2 regions of the Bacillus sp. EB106-07-01-XG149 genome follow, and region 2 is predicted to be linked to the other one. Evidence: predicted binding sites of a transcription regulator. Region 2 holds the regulator's gene; the other holds the start of a gene.
The links. Region 2 encodes Rex, which represses fermentation and respiration genes when NADH is low (regulators of the CRP and FNR family bind a similar motif). Its sites were predicted from a motif close to TTGTGAAATATTTCACAA; they were not measured.
Positions count from the first base shown of each region.

Region 1: a site for Rex is predicted at 4,604-4,621, ahead of pflB (formate C-acetyltransferase). Genes of this name have one in related genera too.

Region 1 covers NZ_JBYTDP010000010.1:24,261-33,315, forward strand. The annotation lists gene AC3WTA_RS25790 (diglucosyl diacylglycerol synthase) at 1-1,031, opposite strand, end outside; gene pflA (pyruvate formate-lyase-activating protein) at 1,444-2,175, opposite strand; gene pflB (formate C-acetyltransferase) at 2,244-4,493, opposite strand; gene AC3WTA_RS25805 (glycosyltransferase family 2 protein) at 4,832-6,379, opposite strand; gene AC3WTA_RS25810 (UDP-N-acetyl-alpha-D-glucosaminuronate decarboxylase) at 6,372-7,337, opposite strand; gene AC3WTA_RS25815 (nucleotide sugar dehydrogenase) at 7,334-8,578, opposite strand; gene AC3WTA_RS25820 (glycosyltransferase family 2 protein) at 8,568-9,055, opposite strand, start outside.
Region 2 covers NZ_JBYTDP010000016.1:6,290-15,344, forward strand. The annotation lists gene groL (chaperonin GroEL) at 1-1,612, opposite strand, end outside; gene groES (co-chaperone GroES) at 1,651-1,935, opposite strand; gene AC3WTA_RS28230 (CPBP family intramembrane glutamic endopeptidase) at 2,337-3,086, shown strand; gene AC3WTA_RS28235 (YdiK family protein) at 3,083-3,274, shown strand; gene AC3WTA_RS28240 (redox-sensing transcriptional repressor Rex) at 3,304-3,933, opposite strand; gene AC3WTA_RS28245 (ABC-F family ATP-binding cassette domain-containing protein) at 4,121-6,055, shown strand; gene tsaD (tRNA (adenosine(37)-N6)-threonylcarbamoyltransferase complex transferase subunit TsaD) at 6,463-7,479, opposite strand; gene rimI (ribosomal protein S18-alanine N-acetyltransferase) at 7,479-7,922, opposite strand; gene tsaB (tRNA (adenosine(37)-N6)-threonylcarbamoyltransferase complex dimerization subunit type 1 TsaB) at 7,936-8,628, opposite strand; gene tsaE (tRNA (adenosine(37)-N6)-threonylcarbamoyltransferase complex ATPase subunit type 1 TsaE) at 8,609-9,055, opposite strand, start outside.

The DNA.
Region 1 (9,055 bases), on a different contig from region 2:
TGAAGAAGCTTCATATCATCTTGTAATAACGCCTCTGTCTTTGCAAAAACCTCACTATCATCACGAATGACAACTGCAGCTCCTTTTCTTTCAAAGTACAGCGCATTTTCATTTTCTTGTCCTGGAACAGGCTTATATAAAATGACAGGTACTTGCAATGCTGCCGCTTCACTTAACGTAATACCGCCCGGCTTCGTAATCATACAAGAAGTAACACGGAATAATTCATCGATATTTTCAACATAACCAAATACTTTTAATGCATCAGGATTTTTTTCCTGAACCCCTAATAAATCCTGTTTTAACGCTTCATTTTTTCCACAAACGACAACTACTTGTAAATCAGGTACTGACATAAATGATTGGCATAGTTCTTTTACACTTCCTAATACCCCATGAGCACCTGCTACAATTAGTAAAATCTTTTTATTCTTACATAATTGATATTTATTATATATAATGTCTGGATTGATCTTCAGCTCAAAACTACTACGAATCGGAATTCCAGTTTCAACAATTTGCTCCGCGGGCACACCAATATCAATCATAATTTTTTTTACGTGATCAGTTGCTACAAAATAACGATCTACTTCCCGATGAATCCATATTTTGTGCACACAAAAATCAGTTAATACGTTATACACAGGAATTGAAATACCTGTTTGCTTTTTTAACTCTGGTACAGCTATGATCGGAAAAGTATTAATAACAATATCCGGTTTCTCTGCTTGTAAAAGTAATTTCAAACGTTTTCTTCCAAAGTTCGCATACCAAGATGCTATTTTTTTATCATAAATTTTTTCTACGCCATAATAAAACAAGCGGTATAATTCTTTTCCTATTGTATAACTTTTTAAATATAAATATTTTGTAATATCGGTTATAACTGGATGTGATTCTCCGAACAAATCGCATACAATTACATCTTTAATTCCTTTTTGGCGAAATGTTTGTTCTAATGTTTTCGCTACTTGCACATGACCATTACCGTAATGTGCAGTTAATATTAAAACCTTGGGGTTTTTTATCAAACAAATCCACTCCTAGCTTATTGTTTCTCCATATTGCATATACGACAATAGGAAAAACATTTTCCTTAAAAATTACATAAACAGATTCTAATACTTCTCTTTCAGCTATGTACCTGTCGTGGATATGCAAAGCATATAAGATTGACCCCTTAATCCTATCTGTGCTCATATCTTTACATTATACTTTCCTATAAGAGCTTTCGCAATAACTTACAAATGTTCTCTATTCCATGATACTCACTCTTTTACTTCTTAATTCTTTTTACTATTTTGATTTCCCTTTACAATTATGTAAATTTCTCCACTTATTCCTTACAAAAATATGGATATTCTATTTTCAGTATACTCTTTTCTATATACATACTCTAGGTTTTATTGTAAAGAAAGCAAAAAGCCTAATCCAATATTTGGATTAGACTGCTTGTAAAATATGTCTTGCTTGCTCTACATTTTTTTCAGTAGGTGGTTCTACATTCGCAAGTGGATACTTATGCCCAAGTGCCTCCCATTTATATACACCAAGCTTATGATATGGTAGCACTTCAACCTTCTGAACATTAGACAGGCTTTGAATAAAGCTAGATAATTTTTGTAGATCCTCTTCATTATCCGTAACACCAGGAACTAATACGTGTCTTACCCAAATTGGTTTATTTTTATCCGATAAATAACGAGCAAATTGTAAAATATGTTCATTTGGTTTCCCTGTTAATTTACGGTGTTTCTTTGAATCAATATGTTTCAAATCCAATAAAACTAAATCTGTATAATCCATTAAAATATCTAGCTTATTTTGGAATTCTGGTTCTTCAGAATAACAACCACCCGAAGAATCAATTGTTGTATGGATTCCAACTTCCTTACATTTCTTAAATAATTCAATTAAGAAATCTAGCTGTAATAATGGTTCACCACCACTAACTGTTATACCGCCTCCAGAAGCTTCAATAAAAGGAAGGTAACATGTCACATCCTGCATAACTTCTTCAACTGTTATTTCTTTTCCTTTACCGATCTCCCACGTATCAGCATTATGACAGTATTGACAACGTAATAAACACCCTTGTGTAAATATGACATAACGAATTCCTGGGCCATCAACAGTACCACAAGACTCTACAGAATGAATTCTTCCTTTTATCATGTTACTTCCTCCTTTATTGAAGCAGCCTCCCTCTGCTATTTATAAAAAGCAGAGGGACACTTTTTCACTTACATACTTTCATGCATTGTACGATTAATTACATCGATTTGTTGTTCACGAGTTAATTTAATAAAGTTTACAGCGTAACCAGATACGCGAATTGTTAATTGTGGATATTTCTCAGGATGTTCCATCGCATCCATTAATGTTTCACGATTAAATACGTTAATATTTAAGTGATGGCCTTCTTTTACTGCATAACCATCAAGCATTGATACTAAGTTACGTACTTGTACATCATCTTCTTTACCAAGTGCTTTTGGAATAATAGAGAATGTATTAGAAATACCATCTTGTGCATCTTCATATGGTAATTTAGCTACAGATAATAATGAAGCTAATGCACCTTTTGTATCACGGCCATGCATTGGGTTCGCACCTGGTGCAAATGGTTCTCCAGTACGGCGACCATCTGGAGTGTTACCAGTTTTCTTACCATATACAACATTAGATGTGATTGTTAAGATCGACATTGTATGAACAGAATTTCTGTATGTTTTATGTTTACGAAGTTTATTCATAAATGTTTTTACAAGATTTACAGCGATTTCATCTACACGGTCATCATTGTTACCGTATTTAGGGAAATCTCCTTCGATTTCAAAGTCAACTGCAATACCGTTTTCATCACGAATTGGTTTTACTTTTGCGTGTTTAATTGCACTTAAAGAGTCTGCTACTACAGATAGACCCGCGATACCTGTTGCCATTGTACGAAGAACATTTGTATCATGAAGTGCCATTTCAATACGTTCGTAGCTATATTTATCATGCATGTAATGAATAACATTTAATGTGTTTAAATATAGACCCGCTAACCATTCCATTGTCATATCAAACTTATGCATAACTTCTTTATAATCTAATACTTCAGAAGTAATAGGTGCGTACTCAGGACCAACTTGTGCTTTAGATTTTTCATCTTTACCACCGTTAATCGCATATAGTAATGCTTTTGCTAAGTTTGCACGTGCGCCGAAGAATTGCATTTGTTTACCAATTCTCATTGCAGATACACAACAAGCAATTCCGTAGTCATCGCCGTAGTCAGCACGCATAATGTCATCATTTTCATATTGAATTGCTGATGTTTTAATAGACATTTTTGCACAGTAGTTTTTAAAGTTCTGCGGTAATTGTTTAGACCAAAGAACTGTTAAGTTTGGTTCTGGAGCTGGTCCTAAATTATCTAATGTATGCAAGAAACGGAATGAGTTCTTTGTTACTAATGCACGACCATCTAATGCCATACCACCGATAGACTCAGTTACCCAAGTTGGATCACCAGAGAATAATTCATTATAATCAGGTGTTCTTGCAAATTTCACAAGACGTAATTTCATAATGAAGTGATCCACAATTTCTTGTACTTCTTCTTCTGTCAAAGTACCATTTGCTAAATCTCTTTCAATATAAATATCTAAGAATGTAGAAGTACGTCCAAGACTCATTGCAGCTCCGTTTTGCTCTTTAATTGCTGCAAGATATGCGAAGTATAACCATTGGAATGCTTCTTGTGTATTTGTTGCAGGCTTAGAAATATCAAAGCCATGAGAAGCGGCCATTTGTTTTAACTCTTGAAGTGCACGCATTTGCTCAGATAACTCTTCGCGTAAACGCATTGTATCTTCGCTCATTACACCGCCAGTTAAATTCAAATCAGCTTTTTTCACTTCAATTAAATGATCAATACCATATAATGCTACGCGTCGGTAGTCACCGATAATACGTCCACGTCCGTATGCATCTGGAAGACCAGTAATTACACCTGATTTACGAGCCGCTTTCATTTCTGGTGTGTATGCATCAAATACACCTTGATTATGAGTTTTTCTCCAGTCTCTGAAAATACTGCTAAGTTCTTTATCCATTTCGTATCCATAAGATTCACAAGCTTGTTCCGCCATACGAATACCACCATATGGTTGTAAAGAACGTTTAAATGGTTTTTCAGTTTGGAAACCGACTACTTTTTCAATATCTTTATTTAAATATCCTGGTTCATGTGATGTAATAGAAGAAACAATTTTTGTATCCATATCAAGAACGCCACCGTTTTCACGTTCTTTCGTTGTTAAATCCATTACTTGATCCCAAAGTTGCTTCGTTGCTTCAGTTGCTCCCGCTAAGAAAGATTCGTCTCCTTCGAAAACGTTTACATTATTTAAAATGAAATCGCGAACATCAATCTCTGCTTTCCATTTTTCACCTTTAAAGTTTTCCCATGCGTTTTTAACATTTTCTAATACTTGAGTCATCCTAATCTCCTCCATTTTTGATTAGTACAGGACTAAGATTTTTTATATAACAGCTTACACACTTAGAATACTACTTTTTTGCTAAAGTGAACGAAATAGTTGTGACATGTTTGTGAAAAGTTGAGCAAACTACTATATGCATAGTGTTAACTTCACTTAAAAGTCTTTATAATTAACCCTTTCCTTAATTGTATTTTTTTGGTATCCTTATATACGAGTCCTATTTTGTAATATAAGAACAATACCCATTGTAGAGCTGTAATACTCTTATCTCCTAATCTGTTATAGTTTTTATAACAGAACAAAAAAGTGTACATATGTTGTACACTTTTTTGTTACTACTCTAAAACATCTCTTTTTCTATTCCCATCATAGAATCCACCACGGCTGCCTTCTAATACAATTAATTGCTCTAATCCTTCTATATGATCACCTATAATTCGCAAAACAGCTGGAGGATGACCTATTTTTGCAAAATGTTCACTGGGACGAATGCGGTTCATCTTATCGACCTCTACACGACTTACACACGCAATTTCGAATCCTGACAGAATAGCTTTCACTTGGGCTACACAAGGTGACAGTAAAGATCTATACCCGATTTCTTTCAAACACTTACGGCTAAACGCATTCGGTACAGCGATAAGAGAGCCTACTCCTAAATCTTTTCTATCACAAGCTAAATTTAATGCATATTTAAATGCAGTTACAAGATGAAGCGGTACTCTTAAATCTAAATAATGATTTAGATCATTTAATGCGACACCCATTCCATCTGCAATAGCTTTTGCAAATGGATATAGCTCACTAGCTGGAATAACAAAATCACCGTCTATAAATAATACAATTTCTCCTTTGGCGAAATAAGTTCCAAGTGAACGCCCCACATCGTTACCAAGTGCTTCTTTATATACAATTGTTGTTGCTCCCTTGTCTTTTGCAATCGTTGCTGTTTTATCAGACGAACCATTTACAACAACGATAATTTCAAAAGGTTCAATTTTGCGAAGCTCTTCTATAACGTTTCCAATTGTTTTCTCTTCATCTTGTACAGGAATAATGACCGATAATTGCTTTCCTTTATACAACTTAGATGTAACGCCCCATCCTTGATAAAAATCTTCGAAACTTAAAGTATGATAGACACACTCTCTTTTCCTATTTCCATCATAATACCCTCCGCGCTCATCACTGCCTACTATTCGCTCCGCTACAGCTTCTATATGATCACCTATCATCCGTTTTTCAGATTGAGAAAGACCCGTTCCATACGCAGCATGCTCGGTTGGCCGAAATTTATTCGGCGTAATAACATCAATTGCACAATGACGACTAATTCTCCATTTGCTTTGTACTAGACGTAAATGAGCTACAATAGGATTAACGAAACATTCATATCCAATGCATTGAACAACTTCTTTCGTCAACGCATGAGGTACAGATAATAAAGAATCAATTTTTAACTCTTCACGCTCTAACATTGCATTTAATATTTGGCGCCATACTGTCACGGAGTGCGGTTTTTGTTTCTTTAAAAATAATGCGTCCAAATTATTTAAAACGATGTCGGCTTGATCATGTAAAATTGGATTCAGGAATAATTGTAATTTTGAAGTTTGAATAGCAAAATCTCCATCTATAAATAGTAATACATCACCTATCGCATGTTTTGCACCAACCGCACGGCCAACATCATTCCCTAGTAGCTCTGTATGCTTGATTACTTTACATCCTAAACGATCAGCAACCTCTTCTGTACCATCATTACAACCGTTTGCTACTACAATAATCTCTACTGGATTTAATCCTTTTACCGATTGAATAACGTCTGAAATCGTATCCGCTTCATTACATACAGGTATAATAACCGAAAGCGACTTAGCCATTGTTTTCTTCACGAAACCATTTAATAGTTTCCTTCAATCCTTGTTCCCACGTTACTGTCGCTTGAAACTGCACAAGTTCTTTTAATTTCGTTACATCTGGTCTTCTATTTGGAATTTCTTCAAAGCCATGTGGGTATACCTCTTCGAAAGGAACTTGGACAATCTTTGAAGAAGATTTCGTTAGCTTTTTAATTACTTCTGCTACTTCTTTTATACTCTTTTCGTTCTCAGAACCTATATTAATAATCTCACCATTTACCTTCTCATCCATTGCCCGAATCGTTGCCTCCACCGCATCACTTACATACGTAAAGCAACGTGTCTGCTTTCCATCTCCATATACGAGAATGTCTTCTCCTTGCAGGGCCGCACTGATAAATCGTGGGATTACCCCTGCATACGGACCGTCTTTCGCTCTTGGACCATAAATATTAAAATAGCGAACAATCGTTACCGGTAAACCTTCTAATGCGTAGCCTAAACATAATGTTTCTTCTAACGTTTTACACACTGCATAACTCCAACGTATTTTAGAGGTTGCCCCGTATAATCGATCCCCCTCTTCAGAGAAGGGTGGGTTTGCCTTACCATATACTTCTGAAGTAGACGCAAAGACTACTTTCTTCTTTCCTTTTAGCGCTGCTTGTAAAATGTTTCTCGTTCCATCAAAATTCGTTTCAATAAGCTCTATACTCTTTTCCATTGTCGTTTTCACACCTAAAATTGCTGCTAAATGAAACACTACATCATGTTGATTTACTAATTCATAAATAGAATTTTTATCTAAAACGCTTATTGGAATAACCCGAATTTCTTTCATTAACTCATCATGATATTTATTTTTTCCTTTATAGAAGTTATCCACAATCGTGACTTCATTTCCTCTTTTCACCAATTCTTCGGCTAGATGCGATCCAATGAATCCTGCTCCACCTGTAATTAAACATTTCTTACTCATACACTCACCTTCTTTATAATTCCACGTGTATCTATTACTCGCTTCATTCCTTTAAAAAGCTTCCAATCGATATTAGAGTGATCAGTTAAAATTAAAATACAATTCGCTTGTTTAATGACTTGTTCATCCAAAGAAACAGATTGGTACAACTTATCTCCAAATTTTGCAGAAGAAATATATGGATCGTGATATTCTATCTCATATCCTTCTTTTATTAACAATTCAATAATCGGTAAAGCCGGTGATTCTCTCAAATCATTTACATCTTTCTTATACGCAATTCCTACAATTAAAACTGATGCAGGTGATTGCACCATGCCTTTTACTTTCCGGACTATTTTCTCTGGCATTTCTTCATTAATCACATGTGCTGCTTCAATTAATTGACTAATTGTCCCATTCTTTTTTATTCTCCATTGGAAATATAAAGGATCTACTGGAATACAATGTCCCCCTATTCCTGGTCCTGGCCAATATGGGGTAAATCCAAACGGTTTTGTAGATGCAGCTTCAAGCGCCTCATAAAAATCAATTCCTAAACTTTCACATAGTGTGTTTAACTCATTTACTAATGAAATATTGACTAGGCGCTGAATATTTTCAAATAACTTACACATTTCCGCTACTTTTGGAGAGCTAACAGGAACGACTACATCGAAGATCGTGCTATATAAATCCTGTACTTTTTGTTTGCACTGCTCAGTTTGTCCACTAATAACCTTTGGAATGTCCTGAACGGAATATTGACTATTTGCTGGATCAATCCTCTCAGGAGAATATCCAATATAGAAATCTTCGCCTACCTTTTGGCCGCCTTGAGAAACAATCGGAATAATAACTTCCTCGAGCGTACCTGGATATGTGGAGCTTTCGAAAATGAAGGTTTGTCCTTTTTGAAGGTTTTGTTGTATATAATGCGAAGCTGAAATGAGGGCACTTAAGTCTGGTTCTCTTTGTTCATTAATTGGAGTCGGGACAGTGACAATAACATAATCACTATTTTGAAAATCAGCAATACCTTGATCCGGTGTATTTACTATTAATTTTTTTTTAGCCAATAAACTTTGTAACAATTTAGAAGAAACATCCGGAATATAACTTTCTCCTTTTATAATTGATTCTATTTTTCTAGTATCTTTATCTAATCCAAGTACTGTATGTCCTCTCTCTGCAAAATGGACTGCCAAAGGAAGGCCAACATATCCTAATCCGATAATGGCAACTGTACTACTAACATTCATCTGTATTCTCTTCTTCCTTTCTCAATTGTTGAATGATATTTCTATCCCGCTCTCCATCTGTAAAACTCCCGCGCTCATCTGTGGATTGCAATAAATATGCAATTGCCTCAAGTTGATCGCCGAAAATACGGTCAAATGCTGGAATACGCCCATTTACAAATCCATGTTGCTCTGGACGTACTCGATTTGTTTTTATTACATCCACAAATTCTACTGCTGTAATAGAAAATCCCTCCAAAATAGCTTTCATTTGAGCTAATGGCGGAATAACTAGAGAGTCATATCCTATTTGTTCTATTACCTTTTTATGCATAGCATGTGGTACTGCCGTTAATGAGTTATTCCATAAATCTGGTCGTTTCGCTACTAAATTCACAAAATATTTCCCCATGCTAATTGGATCTGCCGGATGAAACATATCTAATAAACACTGTAAATCATTTAATGCCACATCATACCCATCTTCAATAGCATGTA
Region 2 (9,055 bases):
CCATGCCCATGCCGCCCATGTCAGGCATTGCTGGTGCATTTGGTTCTGGCTTGTCAGCTACTACAGCTTCAGTCGTTAAGAACATAGCTGCAACAGATGCTGCGTTTTGAAGTGCAGAGCGAGTTACTTTAGCTGGATCTACGATACCAGTTTCAAGCATGTTAACCCACTCGCCAGTAGCTGCGTTGAAACCAACGCCTACTTTTTCGCCTTTTAGACGCTCTACAACTACAGATCCTTCTAGACCAGCGTTGATTGCGATTTGACGAACTGGCTCTTCTAGTGCGCGAAGTACGATGTTGATACCTGTTGCTTCGTCGCCTTCAGCTACGATAGAAGCTACTTTCGTGTATACGTTCATAAGTGAAGTACCACCACCTGCAACGATACCTTCTTCTACTGCTGCACGAGTTGAGTTAAGTGCATCTTCAATGCGAAGTTTGCGCTCTTTTAACTCAGTTTCAGTTGCTGCACCTACTTTAATTACTGCTACGCCACCTGCAAGTTTTGCAAGACGTTCTTGTAATTTTTCACGATCGAATTCAGAAGTAGTTTCTTCTAATTGCGCGCGGATTTGGCCAATGCGAGCTTCGATTTGTTGTGAATTTCCGATACCTTCTACTACAGTTGTGTTTTCTTTCGTTACAACAACTTTACCAGCGCGTCCTAAAGATTCAATTGTAGCAGATTTTAAGTCACGACCTAATTCTTCAGTGATTACTTCGCCACCAGTTAAGATTGCGATATCTTCTAGCATTGCTTTACGACGGTCACCAAATCCAGGAGCTTTAACAGCTACTACATTGAATGTACCACGAAGTTTGTTCACTACTAATGTAGCTAAAGCTTCGCCTTCTACGTCTTCAGCGATGATAAGAAGTGGTTTACCTTGTTGTACCACTTGCTCTAATACTGGTAAGATTTCTTGGATGTTAGAAATCTTCTTATCAGTAATTAAGATGTATGGGTTATCAAGAACCGCTTCCATTTTGTCAGAATCAGTAATCATGTAAGGAGATGCATATCCACGATCAAATTGCATACCTTCTACTACGTCTAATTCTGTTGTAAATCCTTTAGATTCTTCTAAAGTAATAACGCCGTCGTTACCAACGCGCTCCATTGCTTCAGCGATTAATTGACCAACTTCTTCGTCAGCCGCAGAAATAGCAGCTACTTGTGCGATAGAAGATTTACCTTCGATTGGTTTAGAAATCTCTTTTAATTCTGCAATTGCAGCAGTAACAGCTTTTTCGATACCTTTACGAAGACCCATTGGGTTCGCACCAGCTGTTACGTTTTTAAGACCTTCACGAATCATAGCTTGTGCTAATACAGTTGCAGTTGTCGTTCCGTCACCAGCTACATCATTTGTTTTGCTAGCAACTTCTGCTACTAATTTTGCACCCATGTTTTCGAATGCATCTTCTAATTCGATTTCTTTTGCGATTGTTACACCGTCATTTGTAATAAGTGGTGAACCGAATTTTTTCTCAAGTACAACGTTACGACCTTTTGGTCCAAGCGTTACTTTAACTGCGTTTGCAAGAGTGTCGACACCGCGAAGCATCGAACGACGTGCTTCTTCACTAAATTTAATATCTTTTGCCATAATAATTGACCCCCTTGAATTTTTTAAGATTTATATAATTAACCAATAACTGCTAAAATGTCACTTTCACGTAAAATCAAGTAGTCAGTACCTTCGTATTTTACTTCAGTACCTGCATATTTTGAGAAGATGATAAGATCACCTGCAGCTACCTCTAAAGCAACACGCTCACCATTTTCAAGCACTCGACCAGTACCTACTGCAATAACTTTACCCTCTTGTGGTTTTTCTTTTGCAGTGTCTGGTAATACAATACCACTTGCTGTTTTTTCTTCTGCTTGAACAAGCTCAATTACAACGCGATCACCTAATGGCTTTAGCATGAACAATAACCTCCTCATTTTGTTATGTAAATTTTATTTATTAGCACTCAAGTCACCCGAGTGCTAACACACTTATAATAATAAATAATCTCAATTTCTTTTGCAAGTAAAAAAATCATAATTTTTTCGCAAATTAAGCTATACACTTTTCTATATAGAGTCCCTCTTCTTCTACCTTTACTATATGAATCGTTGTTTCCACTACTCGTATGTTACAATATGAAAGGACACCCTAAGTTGTTTTCGCTATACACACAACTTTCTCCTGTCTTCTATTATAATTTCAAATAAGGATTTACGAAAAAAACATAATTTAAGTGAAGTTTATATCGTAGGTAGCATACTTACATGTTATCCTACCTTATCTCATACACTAGAGTTAGAAAGGATGGTTAAACCATTTGAAAAAACAATATTGGTGGGTTATCGTTACATACATTTTAATGCAGTTATCATCCATTGCTGGATTACCACTTCTGCTGAAAACTGGACTTTATGATAACAGAGGATTTACTAGAGAAGAGAAATTTCAACTCATAACTGGCCACTGGGCAATCATTAGCTTCTTTATTGCATTATGTATCGTACTTTGGTTACTTAGAACAGATATTCGTGACAGACGTTTAGATACAATGCGCTCTACTGTTCCAGCTACGATTGGTTGGATTTTTATTGGGTTCTTCCTAGCATTTTTCTCACAAAGTATTGCCGGTATGATAGAAATGCGTGTATTAGGAATTAAACCTGGATCAGAAAATACAGCAAGACTTATGGATATCGCAAGAACGACACCTTGGTTCCTTATCGTTATCTCTATAATAGGACCTATTTTGGAAGAAATCGTATTTAGAAAAATTTTATTTGGTACACTTTATAAGAAGTTTAACTTCTTTATTGCTGCTATCATTAGTTCTCTTGTATTCGCAGCAATTCATTTTGATTTCACTCACTTATTGGTATACACTTCTATGGGACTCGTATTCGCCTTTTTATATGTAAAAACGAAGCGTATTATCGTCCCTATCGCGGCTCATGTTGCAATGAATACATTAGTTGCAGTTGCTCAAGTTTTAATGAGCAATGAACAAATTCAAGAAATGATTAAAGAAGCTGAAAAAATGCAAGGCTTTATCGGAGGATTTTTAGTATGAGGAACTCACCATTGTTCATGGCTGCATTGTACTTCCTTCTAGGATGTATCTTTACACGCTTCGCCATTACGAACGTAACAGATACAATCTGGAATATGTGGACAATACTATTTGCAGTTATGGCAACAATTGATTTTAATTTGGCACTTCGCCTTATCTTAGTTAAATTCACAAAGAAAAAACAATAATAAAACGCAGAGGTCGCTTCCTCTGCGTTTTATTGTGGATAATTCTTTAAAAAGTAAACAAGTGTTTGTAACTCTACCGCTAAATCAATATGGTGAATTCTTATATTATCTGACACATTTAAGCGCGCTGGTGTGAAATTTAAAATACCATGCACGTTCGTTTCTGCCAATCTATCTGCTACAGATTGTGCTACTGTAGCGGGTACTGTTAATATTGCCACTTGTATATCAGTTGATAAACGTTCTTCTAATTCATCTAAATGATATACAGGAATGCCCCCGATTTCTGTCCCGACTTTCTCTTCACTAACATCAAACGCCATTTCAATTTTTGTATTATTGTTTTTCGTGAAATTATAATGTAAGAAAGCGGTCCCTAAATTACCTACTCCAATAAGTGCTACACGTGTTATATCATCTTGGTCGAGTGTTTCACGGAAAAATGATAATAAATAATTTACGTTATATCCATAACCTTTTTTCCCTAACGCTCCAAAATATGAAAAATCTCTTCGAATCGTTGCGGAATCAACTTTTACCGCTTCGCTCAATTCGGCTGATGAAACACGTTGCTTACCAGAAAGAGATAAGTTTTGGATAAATCGATAGTATAGAGGCAATCGTTTGGCAGTGGCCTGTGGAATTTTTTGCTGATCCATATAACCTCTCCTCTCTTCCTATCTTTATTCATATACTTGAATCAAATACAGAAGTTTAGCACTCATGAATTTCCCTGTATAATAAAGAGAAGAAGTATTCTCTCTTTATTTTAAACTATACACTATTTTTAGTATGATTGAGAAATATAAACATGGCAAAGTTAAGAAATTATTTGAGGTGAAAACATTGATTTTATTACAAGTAAACGCGCTTACGAAATTATACGGTGCAGAAACGATTCTTGCAAACATAAAATTAGAAGTTCAAACGAAAGATCGTATCGCATTAGTCGGACGAAATGGGGCCGGAAAATCTACATTATTAAAAATAATAGCTGGTGAGCTATCTCATGATGGTGGCGAAATTATAAAACCGAAAGATGTCTCAATCGGATATTTAGCTCAAAATACCGGGTTAGAAACATCTTTAACAATTTGGGATGAAATGTTAACCGTCTTTACACACTTGCAGCAAATGGAGACAAAACTTCGAAGGCTAGAGCAAGAGATGGGAAAAGAAGAAAACTTTTCAAACGAGGCTACATATGAAAGATTATTAGCTGATTATGACCAATTGCAATTAGATTATAAAGATCAAGGTGGATATCAATATGAAGCAGATATTCGCTCGATTTTAAGTGGTCTTGGCTTCCCAGTTGAAACGCACCAGACGACGATTTCTACATTAAGTGGTGGACAAAAAACACGATTAGCTCTCGGTAAATTATTATTAACGAAACCAGACCTACTTATTTTGGACGAGCCTACAAACCATTTAGACATCGAAACATTAACATGGCTTGAACAATATTTACAAGGCTATCCTGGCGCAATACTAATCGTTTCTCATGACCGTTATTTCTTAGATAAACTCGTTACACAAGTATATGAAATTTCGAATAAAGAAAGCAGACGATTTGTTGGTAACTACAGTAAATATTTAGACTTGAAATCAGCATTATACGAGCAAGACATGAAACGTTATGAAAAACAACAAGATGAAATCGCTAAGCTTGAGGATTTCGTTCAAAAAAATATAGCTCGCGCATCTACGACAAAACGTGCTCAAAGCCGTCGTAAACAATTAGATAGAATGGAATTATTGACTAGACCTTTAGGTGATTCTAAGTCAGCATCCTTCCACTTCGATATCGAAAAACAAAGTGGAAATGATGTTTTACAAGTAAAGGATGCAACTATCGGCTATGATGATGATCCGATTATTGAACATGTAACTATGCGCTTAACTCGCGGGGATAGCGTTGCTTTAGTTGGTCCAAACGGAATTGGGAAATCCACATTATTAAAATCACTTGTGAATAAGTTACCACTATTAAATGGTGATGTTTCTTTCGGATCCAATGTATCTGTTGGTTATTATGATCAAGAACAAGCAAACTTAACATCTTCTAAGCGAGTTTTAAATGAGTTATGGGATGAATATCCACTGCAGCCCGAAAAAGAAATTCGCACGATATTAGGTAACTTCTTATTCACAGGGGATGATGTACTAAAACCAGTATCTTCTCTTAGTGGTGGACAAAAAGCTCGATTAGCTCTTGCAAAACTTATGATGCAAAAATCGAATTTATTAATTCTCGATGAACCTACGAACCATCTTGATTTAAATAGTAAAGAAATTTTGGAGAATGCTTTAATTGATTATCCAGGCACCCTTCTATTTGTTTCACATGACCGCTACTTTATTAATCGTGTAACGACGACCGTTGTTGAGTTGTCAACAGAAGGTGCACAAGAGTATTTAGGCGATTACGATTACTATGTGGAGAAGAAAAATGAAATGATTGAACGTGCAGCATTTGAACAACAAGAACAGCAAGAAAACCAAGCACCTGTTCAAAAAACTGTAGCTCAAGAAAAATTAAATTATCTCGAAGAAAAAGAGCGTAAACAATTAGAACGTCAACGCACTCGAAAAATTGAGGAGCTAGAACAAAATATTTTAGAATTTGAAGAAGAAATTGCTACGTTAGAAGATCAACTTTGCTTACCAGAAATATACGCAGATTATGAAAAGGCTAGTGAAATTACAACGAAAAAGCAAACACTACAAGAGCAACTTGATGCTTGTATGGCAGAATGGGAAGAATTACATTTATAAGAGTATGAATAAGAAGGATGTCTCATAAGTCGGGATTTTTGACTATGCGACATCCTTTTTATCTTCTAGCTGGGGTATAAACGATTCGACACGACATACCGATTTACCGACAAAGTTTGACAATGTTGGCTCGCCCCTATAATAAGGGCACATTTCAAAATGTTTTTTAGAGATATCTTTTTGCGATTTATTTCCCAAAAAAGAATACATTCAAAGGTCAGACTTCACCTACTTTATCCACAGGTTTATACACATATCCACCTTTATAAAATAAACCCCAAAATAACTTTTCCACATTATCCACAACTAACAAAAAAGTTATCAACATTTTATATACACAATAAAACCCATATTATCAACAGATAATATGGGTTTTATCCACAAGCTGTGGTTAATTTTGTGTATAACTATGCTTCAATATCTAATCCTGGATTTGCATTTAAAGCTAATGTAGCACGTTTTCCTTGTTCATATGCAATTGTACCTGCGGCTGCAATCATCGCTGCATTATCGGTACATAAAGATAGTGGAGGAATAATTAGCTCAATATTTTCTTTTGTCGCAAATTCCGCTTCCAAACGTGCGCGAAGTCCTTTATTCGCAGCTACTCCACCAGCAAGAAGCAGTTGCTTTACGTTATACGCTTCTGCTGCACGAGATGCTTTCGTTACAAGCACATCTATTACACTCGCTTGGAAACTTGCTGCTAAATCTTCCGGTGCAATTTCTATCCCGCGTTGTTTTGCGTTATGCACAGTGTTGATAACTGCTGATTTCAATCCACTGAAACTGAAATCATACGAATCAGGTTCTAGCCATGCACGAGGCAAATCGATTGTCGGTTCCCCTTCATGTGCAAGGCGATCAATGTGAGGACCACCTGGATATGGCATGGATAACGTTCGAGCTACTTTATCATATGCCTCTCCAGCTGCATCATCTCTTGTTTCACCAATCACTTCGAATGAACCATGTTCTTTCATATAAACAAGCTCCGTATGTCCACCAGATACAACAAGTGATAGTAGTGGGAATTGAACTTCTTTTACTAAACGGTTCGCATAAATGTGCCCAGCGATATGATGAACACCCACTAGAGGAATATCATGTGCAAAAGCCACTGCTTTCGCTGCATTTACCCCTATTAAAAGCGCTCCTACTAACCCAGGTCCTTCTGTTACAGCAATTGCATCAATATCATCAAATGTGATATTTGCTTCTTTTAAAGCTTCTTCTAACACAACTGTAATTTCTTCTACATGATGACGGGATGCAATCTCTGGTACAACTCCGCCAAAACGTTTATGACTTTCAATTTGTGATGCAACGACATTCGCAATAATTTCCGTTCCATTTTTAACAACTGCTACTGCTGTTTCATCACAACTTGTTTCAATACCAAGTATAATCGTATTTTTTTCCATTATATATTCACCCACATTACGAGACCATCTTCCTGATTGTCTGCATAGTATCGTTTACGAATTCCACCATTTTGAAATCCGTATTTTCTGTATAACTGTTTTGCTACTTCATTTGATACACGTACTTCAAGCGTCATCGTTTTTACCCCTAAATCTTTCGCTTCGGAAATAACTTCTTTCAATAAAGCATCCCCTAGCTTTTGACCTCTGTATTCTGGCAAAATAGCTATATTTGTTATATGTGATTCATCAATAATTATCCACAATCCACAATACCCAATTACACGACCATCTTTTTCTAGCACAACATAATGTGCATGTTCATTCGTCGTTAACTCACGGTGAAAGGCATCTGCAGTCCAAGGAGTTGAAAAAGACGCTTCTTCAATAGCTACAATTTGAGCGATATCATCGAGTTCCATCTTTCTAAATATCATATCCATCTTCTGGAGACTCCTACTTGTTTTGACTTTCTAACCACTTTGTTTCAGCTTCAGCTAAACGAAGATAACTAGGAACAAATGAATGTACATCTTGTTCTTCTTTTTGTAACCCTAAGAAAGCTAACTCACTTGGTCTTGGGTTATTTTTAGTGAAGGGAGCAAATACAGCTTGTTCGCCTAAATGTTCGATAATCGTCTCTTTGTGCAGTTTAACATCGTTACCAATAAATAAAACAGGCTTTCCTGCATCTTTTAACATTTGCAACCAGTCTACAATAAGGATGATTCGGTCTTCTTCTATAGAATTTAAATGCTCTCCTTCATATGTATATAACCCAGTATAAATTTGTCCGCGTCTTCCATCAAATAAAGGACAGATCAATCCATTAAAATTAGCACCGTTTGCAGCCACTACTTCTAAACTTGATACACCTACAATTGGTATTTGAAGTGACCAAGCTAATGTTTTTGCAGCTGTCACACCTATACGAACACCTGTATATGATCCAGGTCCAGCAGCTACAACGATTTTAGTTAATTCTTTCGGTTTTACACCACATTCTTTTAACAATTTCTCTACAGCTGGCATAAGACGTACAGAATGATTTTTTGTTAAGTTTGTAATGATTTCCCCAATTACGTTTCCTTCCTCAATAAGGGATACACCCATTACGTAATTTGAAGTATCAATTGCTAGTACTTTCATCTTGTAATAGCTCCTCACATAATCTAATATATCGATCTCCAATTGGCTCGAGTACAATTTTCCTTGTATCATCTCCAGCATGGAATAAACTAATTTGTAACTTCTCATTTGGTAAAAATGCTTCTATTAAATGAGCCCATTCTACTACGGTAATTCCTTCACCGTAGAAATACTCATCAAAACCTAAGTCCTCTTCACTTTCCGCTAAGCGATACACGTCCATATGATATAGCGGCAATCTCCCTTTATATTCTTTAATAATATTAAAGGTAGGACTATTTACAACTCTTTTCACTCCAAGACCTTTTGCTAGCCCTTTTGTAAAAGTTGTCTTACCAGCCCCTAGATCTCCTTCTAAAATAATTACATCTTGTGCACCGACAAGTCCACCTAGTTTTTCTGATAATCTTTGTGTTTCCTCAGAAGA